3 regions of the Shewanella sediminis HAW-EB3 genome follow, and region 3 is predicted to be linked to each of the others. Evidence: riboswitches for the same ligand, from Rfam matches in the RefSeq annotation. Region 3 holds a riboswitch; each other region holds the start of a gene.
What was found. Region 3 has a riboswitch for cobalamin ahead of SSED_RS10900 (DUF4198 domain-containing protein). Riboswitches for the same ligand answer to the same signal wherever they lie in the genome.
Positions count from the first base shown of each region.

Region 1: it holds a riboswitch for cobalamin, as region 3 does, so the genes downstream of both, SSED_RS18630 (TonB-dependent receptor) here and SSED_RS10900 (DUF4198 domain-containing protein) in region 3, are expected to answer to the same signal.
Region 2: it holds a riboswitch for cobalamin, as region 3 does, so the genes downstream of both, SSED_RS19530 (ABC transporter ATP-binding protein) here and SSED_RS10900 (DUF4198 domain-containing protein) in region 3, are expected to answer to the same signal.

Region 1 is NC_009831.1:4,339,114-4,342,261, forward strand. It holds gene SSED_RS18630 (TonB-dependent receptor) at 1-1,197, opposite strand, end outside; cobalamin riboswitch at 1,306-1,557, opposite strand; gene SSED_RS18640 (hypothetical protein) at 1,690-2,469, opposite strand; gene nrfD (cytochrome c nitrite reductase subunit NrfD) at 2,703-3,148, opposite strand, start outside.
Region 2 is NC_009831.1:4,542,764-4,545,911, reverse strand. It holds gene SSED_RS19535 (histidine phosphatase family protein) at 1-11, shown strand, start outside; cobalamin riboswitch at 637-859, shown strand; gene SSED_RS19530 (ABC transporter ATP-binding protein) at 1,214-2,104, shown strand; gene SSED_RS19525 (FecCD family ABC transporter permease) at 2,094-3,148, shown strand, end outside.
Region 3 is NC_009831.1:2,532,843-2,535,990, forward strand. It holds gene SSED_RS10895 (LuxR C-terminal-related transcriptional regulator) at 104-841, shown strand; cobalamin riboswitch at 1,051-1,230, shown strand; gene SSED_RS10900 (DUF4198 domain-containing protein) at 1,328-2,098, shown strand; gene cbiM (cobalt transporter CbiM) at 2,108-2,713, shown strand; gene SSED_RS10910 (NikL family nickel/cobalt ECF transporter subunit) at 2,706-3,148, shown strand, end outside.

The DNA.
Region 1 (3,148 bases), 1.8 Mb from region 3:
CACCTCGGAGTAACGACCACCCACTACATAACTCAGGCTTTGAGTTAACGGCACACTGGCTTGAGCATAGGCGCTAGCCACCTTCTGCACATTACTTCGTCCCCAATCAAACTCAGATTCCCCCCGGCTCAGGTCGATACCGGTAACGATATTCAAGTCGCCTTTTTCTGTCGTAATATTCGCTACCGCTTTCGGAGTGAACTCGAGGAAAGAGCGTTTATTCTTACTTGGCGAACCCCAACTGATCCCGGTCACCTGAGTATCGGTATAGTTGATATCCGCACCTAACGACCAGGCATCGGTGAGTTGATGCTGATAACCCGTGCGAATAGCCGTTGTCATCTCATGCTGATAGTCATCTTTATTAAATGGATTAACCTGACGTGGATTATCTTTAATCTGCTCTTTGGTCAATGACCCCGCCATCTCACGATCGTTATCGTAGTAGCTGGTCTCAACGAAGAAGTTATCCGACTCGGTTTGATATTGAAGTCGACCTAATACAGACGAGGTCTTGTTGGCATTGTGCTCACGATAGTTATCACCTTGGTTATAGCTGGCCGCAGCGTAGTAACGCCAGGTATTACTGATGGCACCCGAGATATCACCTTTACCTTCATAGGTATCGAAGCTGCCTCCAGACACTTGAATGCCGCCGCCCGCGCTGTTTGGCGCCTTGGTGATGATATTAATCACACCGCCCACCGCCTGATCGCCGTAGAGTACACCGGCACTGCCCGACAGTATCTCGACGCGCTCTATCTGATTGAGTGGGATGGCATTGATGCTTGGCGCCGCGATATCGATATTATTCAAACGACGTCCATCGACAAGCAAGAGGGTGTTGTTTGCGGCCTGACCAGCACTGAAACCACGCATAGCGAAAACGGCGCCGGAATTCGAGTCCGAGATCTGTATGCCACTCTGGCCACGCAGTACTTCGGTCAGTGTCGTCGCACCGCTCATCTCGATGGCCGCCGCATCGATAATGTTCACATTGGCGGCAATATTCAGTGGCGTATTTTCACTGCGACCGATAACGGTAATAACCTCATCGACTGTGTTAGTCACACCAGAATCTGTTTGAGATGAATCGGCCGCAAACGTCACGGACGACGACGCAGACAGAGCCAGAGCACTGCCGATTAGCATGGCTAATTTTGATAATTTGTTTGATTGTCTAGCTTGAGTACCCATTTTACCTTTAACTCCTGAAAGGAAAACGGGGCAAAGATGTCACGACGAGGCCAAGTTCAGTTCACTGAATTCAATCACCCTATCGCATCTCGAGATCTGCCCGCCGAAATCTCAAAATCATCTAATGGGCCGGTCTCCGGACTGAGGCTATTCGGTAAGATTGGTAGATCTTTCCGAGCAAGTAGAGGCTTTTCTAACACCCTGCCATTACATTCTGTAATAGATAGGCGCACCTCACTTTCACCTTTCACCGTTGCGGGGGCAGTGCCAGATTTTCACAGGCTTCCCGATTATCCCAACTCTCTAATTAAGCTGTTAAAGCTTAAAGACAGAGCAGGCACCACAAAAGATTGACAGCATAAATCTTGTTATCGATCTGCTTAAAAACGCCTCCGGATTAATAGCCGGATCACGATTGGCCGCATTATAGACGTCTATACGTATAAATGTCTAATATTTGCGAGGAACAATAAATTCCCCATCCAAAATCTATCAGCGGCTGAGTCTTAGAGGAGAGATAGCCGACATAAATTCCCGGTGATTTAACGACTCCAGGGGCGGATTATCTACACTGAACAGATCGCCACGTTTGGATTGATGCAGCAGATAGAGATCGTCCACCCCGGAGATCGCGGTGTAATGACCTATCTCTCCCTGCGGCACCGAAGTCTTGCCGTTAGCTGTTAAGCGGGTTGCCTTATGGGTATCGGGCATGCGGGTACAGCCTAAAATGGCACTGAATCCCTCGAGGCTATCGACCTCAGTCTCACCTAGCTTGTTATAAATTACTTCGCCCTCACAGGTTTCTGCGTAGGCGGTTGCCAACGAATCCAGAAACGCTTCTGGCTCAATATTTTCACTCAAGCCTTCAAAGCCCTGCACACAGAACAACGAAGACCAGGCCCTTAACTGCTGGCCCGATGGAACGAACTCGGCGGCGTACATACCGGCTTGTTGCTTATTAAACGCCAATTTCCACTCACCGGGCAGGTTAAAGCTCACCTCTTGACTGAAAATGGGGAGTTTATGACTTATACCAATAGGGTTAATCTCGGCGTCATCGAGAAAATCATCCAGGATTAATGCCTGCCCATGAGCCGCATGGGGAAACAGGTAAGCAGCGATAACGACAGCAGTAATAGCGGCAGTAATAACAGAAGCGGATGTGGCAATGATCGATGTAGAGAACTGAGCCGTTTTAAACTGGGCTTGCAGTGACTTTATTGACTGCCAATGGCGTGTACAGAGAGGTAGTGTGTTGAGAGCTTTCATACTTATCATCCTTGATTAGTCTATCCATTCGATATTACCTCAGCATAAAAAATACGCAAAGAGGTTTACATGAATAAATTTAAACAGAGATGATAGGGGGCTCAACAAAAACAGAGGCAAGGGAAACGACTCTCCTTGCCTCTTCTGAGAAACTATAAATATCTAAAGCGTTCCTAAGAACTAACTCGTTCCTTAACTCAGTTCTTAGCTAACTCTTTAACAGCACCCTATAACTAGGTCCCCGTCATCTGGCCGGTATAGAGAATAAAATTACGCAGCAATAACACACCCACTAAACTAAAACTGGCCGTTACCGCGACATAGGCAAATTTTCTATCGGCAGAGACCTTCATCCATAAGTTAAACGCCAGTGGCAGCGTCAAACCTAAGCCAACCACGCCTCCCCAGAAGATCCAGCCCCAGAAGCCTTCACCCAACGCATCTAATGCCGCGACCTGGCTCTGCCCACCCGACAAGATAAGACCGGCGAAGAAGGTAAAGAGTATCGCCATCTCAATGAGTATCATGGGGATCTCAATCCCATGGATAAAGCGCACCTCAGTGCCATTCGGATTCCCCTTGAGCAACACACCAACTAGCAGAGTGGCTGCGGCGCCTGAGCTGAGGCCCGATACCAGGAACAAGACAGGCAAAACCGGGTTATTGAGCAGAGGGAAGC
Region 2 (3,148 bases), 2.0 Mb from region 3:
ACTGGGGGTAAACTGTTCTAGGTTCTAGGTTCTAGGTTCTAGGTTCTAGGTTCTAGGTTCTAGGTTCTAGGTTCTAGGTTCTAGGTTCTGGCGTGATATGACCGCGGGTTAGGAGACTGGGGACGCACTCGTATCTGCCTCAACTGCACCGGAATTCATCTTAATCAGAGTGGCGAGCCTTTCCTGTGCCCCTTTCTTGTGCAAGAGTAATACCAATCAGTATAAGAAAGTGATCTACTCAGAGCTATTTTGGGCAAACTAATTCGAGGCGGATAACTGATGTAATGGTGCTCCCTTTCGAAGTTATTCAACGAAGAAGTAGGCAGCCCAAAAAGCTCCTAAAAGGCGAGTTTTAGCGCATCTGATGCTGTGTTAACGAGCTTAAACGTAGAATAACTATGCTCTTCACTCGTTGCCTTGCCTCAGAAACGCTAAACTCTCGCTGAGCGATCACATCTTTATACTGATTGGTATAAAATTGAGAACCATGATTTTTCACCTCTGTCAGGCGTCGGGCTTTGCCTTAATTCATAAAAGCGGCATAATAACCGCTCTCAGACACTCTTCACTCTTAAGCCTGCTCTTGAAACATGAGCTTGGAACATAAGCTTTAAACATTGGCTGTTAAGTGGGTGGAGAGGATCGCAAAATCAGGTGTTGAGAGCCACTGTCGAAAGATGGGGGTAACTCAAACTTAAAAGGGAACCGGGAGCTTTAGTGAATCGAAAGCATAAGCCCGGACTGTGCCCGCAACTGTGAGTGTTTTGAAGAAGCCGAGAGGTTCTAGGTTCTAGGTTCTAAGTCCTAGAAACTTCTTCAAACCATGAGTCAGGATACCTGCCTAATTTTGTCGCTAAAGAACTTGAGCGGGTAACTCGAGGGGAAGTGTCATGCTATCTTTTTTTAGCTTTTTTGCTGGTTTATTCACCGCTTTGTCCTGCTCTATTAATTCACGAAAGCCAGCTCGTGCAATACCGTCATGCCTTGAGTTTATGCGGTATGCTTCGCGTCGTGTATTCCACTCCTCTCCTGTTTTTTCATATAAACCGGCAAAACCGGCTAATTCATTTGAGTTAGCTAAATCATATAAGACATTTCAGTCAATGTTGTTGGCGGTGAGGTTATCGGCTTGAAATCATGGCGTAAAAAAACCTCTACTCTTGATAACATGAGTGGGGATAAAAACAGTGGTGATAAAGAGCATCGCGATGAAATGCATAGCGTTAACAAGGCGTGTGCGTTAGCGGTCAGCGACCTTAGGTGGCATGCCGATGACCGGGCGATTCTATCCGATATAAGCTTTTCATTAGCCAAGGGTGAGATGTTAGGCATCATAGGGCCAAACGGTGCGGGGAAATCCAGCCTGCTGCGGTGTCTATATCGTTATATTAAGCCGGATAACGGAACGATTAGCCTATTTGGGCAAAATACTTCTCACTTCTCTGCAAAAGAGTTTGCCAGACAAGTTGCGGTGGTACTGCAAGACACTCCCCATCACTTTGAGTTAACCACTGAACAACTGGTTGCTATCGGATTAACTCCTCACAAGGGGCCGTTCGATCTCACGACCTCTGCGGATAGAAGACTCGTTGCGGATGCGTTAGAAAAAGTGGGGCTAACCCATAAGGCCGGCCAAGTCTATGAGCACCTCTCCGGCGGCGAAAAGCAGCGGGCGCTGATCGCCAGAGCGATAGTACAACAGCCTAAGCTGCTTATCTTGGATGAACCCACTAACCATTTAGATATTCGTTATCAGATCCAGGTCATGGAGTTGCTTCGTGAGATTGGGATCTCGGTGATCACCTCTATTCATGATCTGAATTTAGCCAGTGCCATGTGCGATCAGCTGTTACTCCTCGATGATGGCCGCTCTGTCGCTCATGGGACGCCTAAGTCTGTGCTCACCGAGGCGCGTATCAGCGAGGTATTCGGTGTGTGTTGCAGTACGCAGCCTCACCCTCAGCATGGTAACCCTCAGATCAGCTATTTCTATGGCTACTCTCATGGCGACAACGCTAATGATAAGAACGCGCATGATGAGAACATGAGTGCAGGTATGAGTCACTGGAACAGCACGGAAAGGCATAAACAAGATGAAGACTAGCCCGATTAATTCAGCCTCGACTTCTACCAAAGGACGAGTCGATATCGGCCATAAATGGGTGGTGCCGGGATTGTCGCTATTGAGTCTGATAACCCTGCTGGCCGCAGCCAGCTTTGGCGCCGCCAATATCTCATTCAGTGATGTGATTAATGTTGTATTACATAACACCTTTGGTACGGCCATTTTTGGTATGACAGAGGTGTCAGGCATCGCCGAGCGTATCGTTATGGAGTTGAGATTCCCCCGCATTTTGTTGGCCTTTATTGCCGGAGCCGGGCTCTCTGTTGCGGGTAGTGTGTTGCAAACGGTGACGCGTAATCCGCTGGCCGATCCATATCTGTTCGGCATCTCATCGGGCGCCTCATTTGGTGCCGTGATGGTCATTACGTTTTTCACAGGCTCAAGCGTGGGGGCAGCCTCAGGGCTATCTGCTGGTTCAGGGCTTTTTACCGGCTCAGGGCTGTTCGAGCTGCTTAGTTGGATAAGTCTGCCACTGGGTGCGTTCCTCGGGGCCGGGGTGTCGGTGCTCATGGTGTTGAGCTTATGCGGACGCAATATGAGTAGTCAGATTGAACGCATGTTGCTTTCCGGTGTGGCGATCTCATTCATGTTCGGCGCGTTAACCAGTTTGCTGCTCTATTTTTCCAGTCCTCAGGCGGCCGCGTCTGTGCTGTTTTGGAGTCTTGGAAGCTTCGCAAAAGCGAGTTGGGAGGGTTTGTTATTTCCGGCCGTCGTTGTCTGTGCTGCTACCGGGATCATCTTGTTGTTTAAGCGTCAGATAATGGCGATGCGGGCCGGTGATGAAACAGCCCATACCTTAGGCATCAATGTCAGTCGGTTGCGACTGCAGATGTTACTGCTCTGCTCCCTCATTACGGCCATCTTAGTCGCTAACTGTGGTGGTATCGGCTTTGTGGGCTTAATGATCCCCCATACGGTACGCATGCTCTTTCCGGGACGATTCCCGCTAATTACGACCGCCTTAGTCGGTGGCCTGTTTATGGTATGGATTGATGTCTTGGCGAGAACTCTGCTGAGCAGTCA
Region 3 (3,148 bases):
CTTGTGACAATAAATGGTTACTCTCGATATGTTTGGCAATCCCGCCTGGGGCATGAAGTTTTACATTATGTCTAATCTTCCGGGTATTTTAAGGAGATAACTCTTGAATAAACTTGATGATCATTGCCGGGAAGATATTGCCGACAGGTTAACGCTTTTTTGTCAGAAATATCACATATCAGATATCGCCTATTGTATCGATTTGGTTGACCATAAACCCCGATTTTCGCATTACAGCTCTAAAACCATTGTTCATCAAAAAGTCGCCGGCAGAAAACACATCTATGCAAGCTCCGCTAATGCGCTGAGTTACTGGCGCTGTTGGGGAAATCGTTGGATCGTAAAAGACAAAAATTTTGAACAAGTGTTAGAAAATGATTGTCACCTTTGGGAATATGATTGTGACATCAAGGGCAAGCCATCTCCGCTGATCGATATGATTAAGTTTGGCTACCAGCATAGATTGACCTTTACGGTCCCTTGTCCATTTTCACCTGAAATGATCGGGCGCTTTTCACTGTTACTCGACAGCGACATGATAAAGGATGAATTACTGAACAACCACTCGAGTCTGGTGGAGGAGTTGGAATACCTGCATATGAAAATCGCGAGTGTTCATGGAAGAGAGATCAACCCTCTGGTTGATTTTAATATCGTGAAACCCGTATCCAGAAATATCCTTTCACTACTCTCAAATGGATATAGCAGAGCCGAAATTGCCGAATCATGCCATCTTACCGAGCGTGGCATCGACTATCATATCGATGTGTTAAAAGAGACTCTCGCGGCAAGAAATATGGCCCACCTGATAAAACTGGCTAATACCAGCTATCTTATCTGAATGACCTTCCATACTGTTAAAGTCTGAATAAGGCTAACAGTTCGTTCCGGGATCAGATGATAGTACTTATCCCTTTACCAGTGATACAGCTCTCACTTTATACTTGGCGCAAAATTTACTGTGAAAACTCACAGTGAAGGAGAAATGCATCTGCCATAAAATGATCCCATTGAGGAGCCGTAAGGCTTATACCATTGTCAGATAACTGTTTTTACTCTTTGAAAGAGGGCTATCTGGTGAACTTGGTATTGGGGGAACCGGATGAAATTTTCGGACTGTACCCGCAACTGTAACTGAGGAGCAAACCGCATAACCACTGGCTCAGGCTGGGAAGGTGTGGTGAGCGATGATCCAGAAGTCAGGAAACCCACCTTAATGTCAACACTGGAATCTGGGCGGGAGCACTCAGTCGGCAGCTAACATTCAATCGATGAATGTTCAGGTTAGATTTCAGATTTTTTTAGATTAACGTTATGGTTATCATTGATGAAATCAACCTTGTCCTTAAGCTTCATTCTTATCAGTATTTACCTCTATTCGTGTAATGTATCAGCACATTTCCTGGCTTTGTTCCCGGAAAAACAGGTGATTGATGCAGGAGACTCGCGTCAGCTTCACTTTCCCATTCATTTTACTCACCCATCGACCCTAGGACCCACCATGTCGATAGCACGTCCGGTATCGACGGGTTATATGGTTAATGAGACTCGTGTGGATCTCTCCGAACGCCTCAAAGCCATTACCTATGGGGGGGAAACGAGTTGGCAATTAAATATGAAGCTTCAGAGGCCAGGAACATACACCTTCTTTACCAATCAGTCGCCCTATCTGGATAAGACTGAAGGGGTGGTGATCACCCTATTCGCCAAAGTTATTGTCGATGCATTTGCGGCGCTGGGCGAGTGGCAGCATAGGTTAGGCACACCGGTTGAGATCATTCCCCTGACGCGTCCGTTTGCATTGTGGACCAATAGTGTATTCACGGGGCGGGTATTGACTGAAGGTCGACCGGCAGCAAATGTCTCGGTTGAAGTGGAATATTACAATGACTCCGGCGTGACATTACCTTCCGATGCATGGGCATCGATAGAGGTTCGTACCAATGCCGCAGGAGAGTTTTCCGTCTCCTTACCTCGTGAAGGCTGGTGGGGGATTGCAGCTCTTGTATCCGATGAAGAGCCATTTACGCTGGAAGGTAAACAATATCAGCACGAGCAGGCAGGCGTCATTTGGTTGCAAGTTCGGGATATGAAATAAGGAAACAAGATGCATATAGCTGACGGAGTATTAGCAACGCCGGTATTAGTGGCCGGAATCGCCATGACCTTAGCCGGAACGACACTGGGGTTAAAAAAACTCGATGATGACAAAATTCCTTTTGCGGCCGTACTCTCGGCTTGCTTCTTTGTCGCATCACTTATTCATTTGCCCCTTGGGCCTTCGAGTGTGCACTTGATATTCAATGGGTTAATCGGACTGTTATTAGGCTGGCTGGCTTTTCCTGTCATGCTGATCGCCCTGATACTGCAGGCGATGTTTTTCGGTTTTGGAGGCATTGTCGTACTTGGGGTTAATTGCCTGAATATCGCCTTGCCGGCGGTAATGGTTGGTGCTCTGTTAAGGCCAATGAGACATCATATCCCTGCTCAGTTACTGGGTTTTTTGGCCGGTAGTGGGGCGGTATTATTAACCGGCATTATGGTGTCGTCATCTCTTTATCTCTCTGGAGAGGCATTTAGTAAAACGGCAAACGTCGTATTTTGGGGCAATCTTCCACTGTCTTTACTGGAAGGCGTGATATCCGGTTTTATTATCGTACTCATTAATCAGGTTAAGCCTGAAATTCTCAAGGGAGTCCACTCCAATGTATAAACATATTTGCTTAACTTTTATCCTCTCTTGCTGTCTGGTTAATACGGCGCAGGCGCATCGTACTAAGGTCTTTGCCTGGGTGGATGGCACAAACGTCGTCGGGGAAGTCTACTTCGGTGGGGGGGATCGGGCCAAGGGATCAAAGGTTGAATTATTGGTGGGCGAACAGCTTGTGGAGAGCACAAATGCAGACGAACAGGGCGAATTCAGATTCGAAAGACCTCAGCCCGGCGATTATCAACTCAAAGCTAATGCCGGACAGGGTCATGTCGCGACTTTCGTCATTAGCGCGGATGAGTTTCTAGGTTTAAGTGGGTCTGCGGCCGGAACTATTGAGACGCAAGAGGTGGAGCTGGAAGATGAGGCAGGGTATAAGAATCGTGAAACTTGTACTGCGTTAGATGAAGCCGCATTAGTTAAAGTCATTCAGCCGCT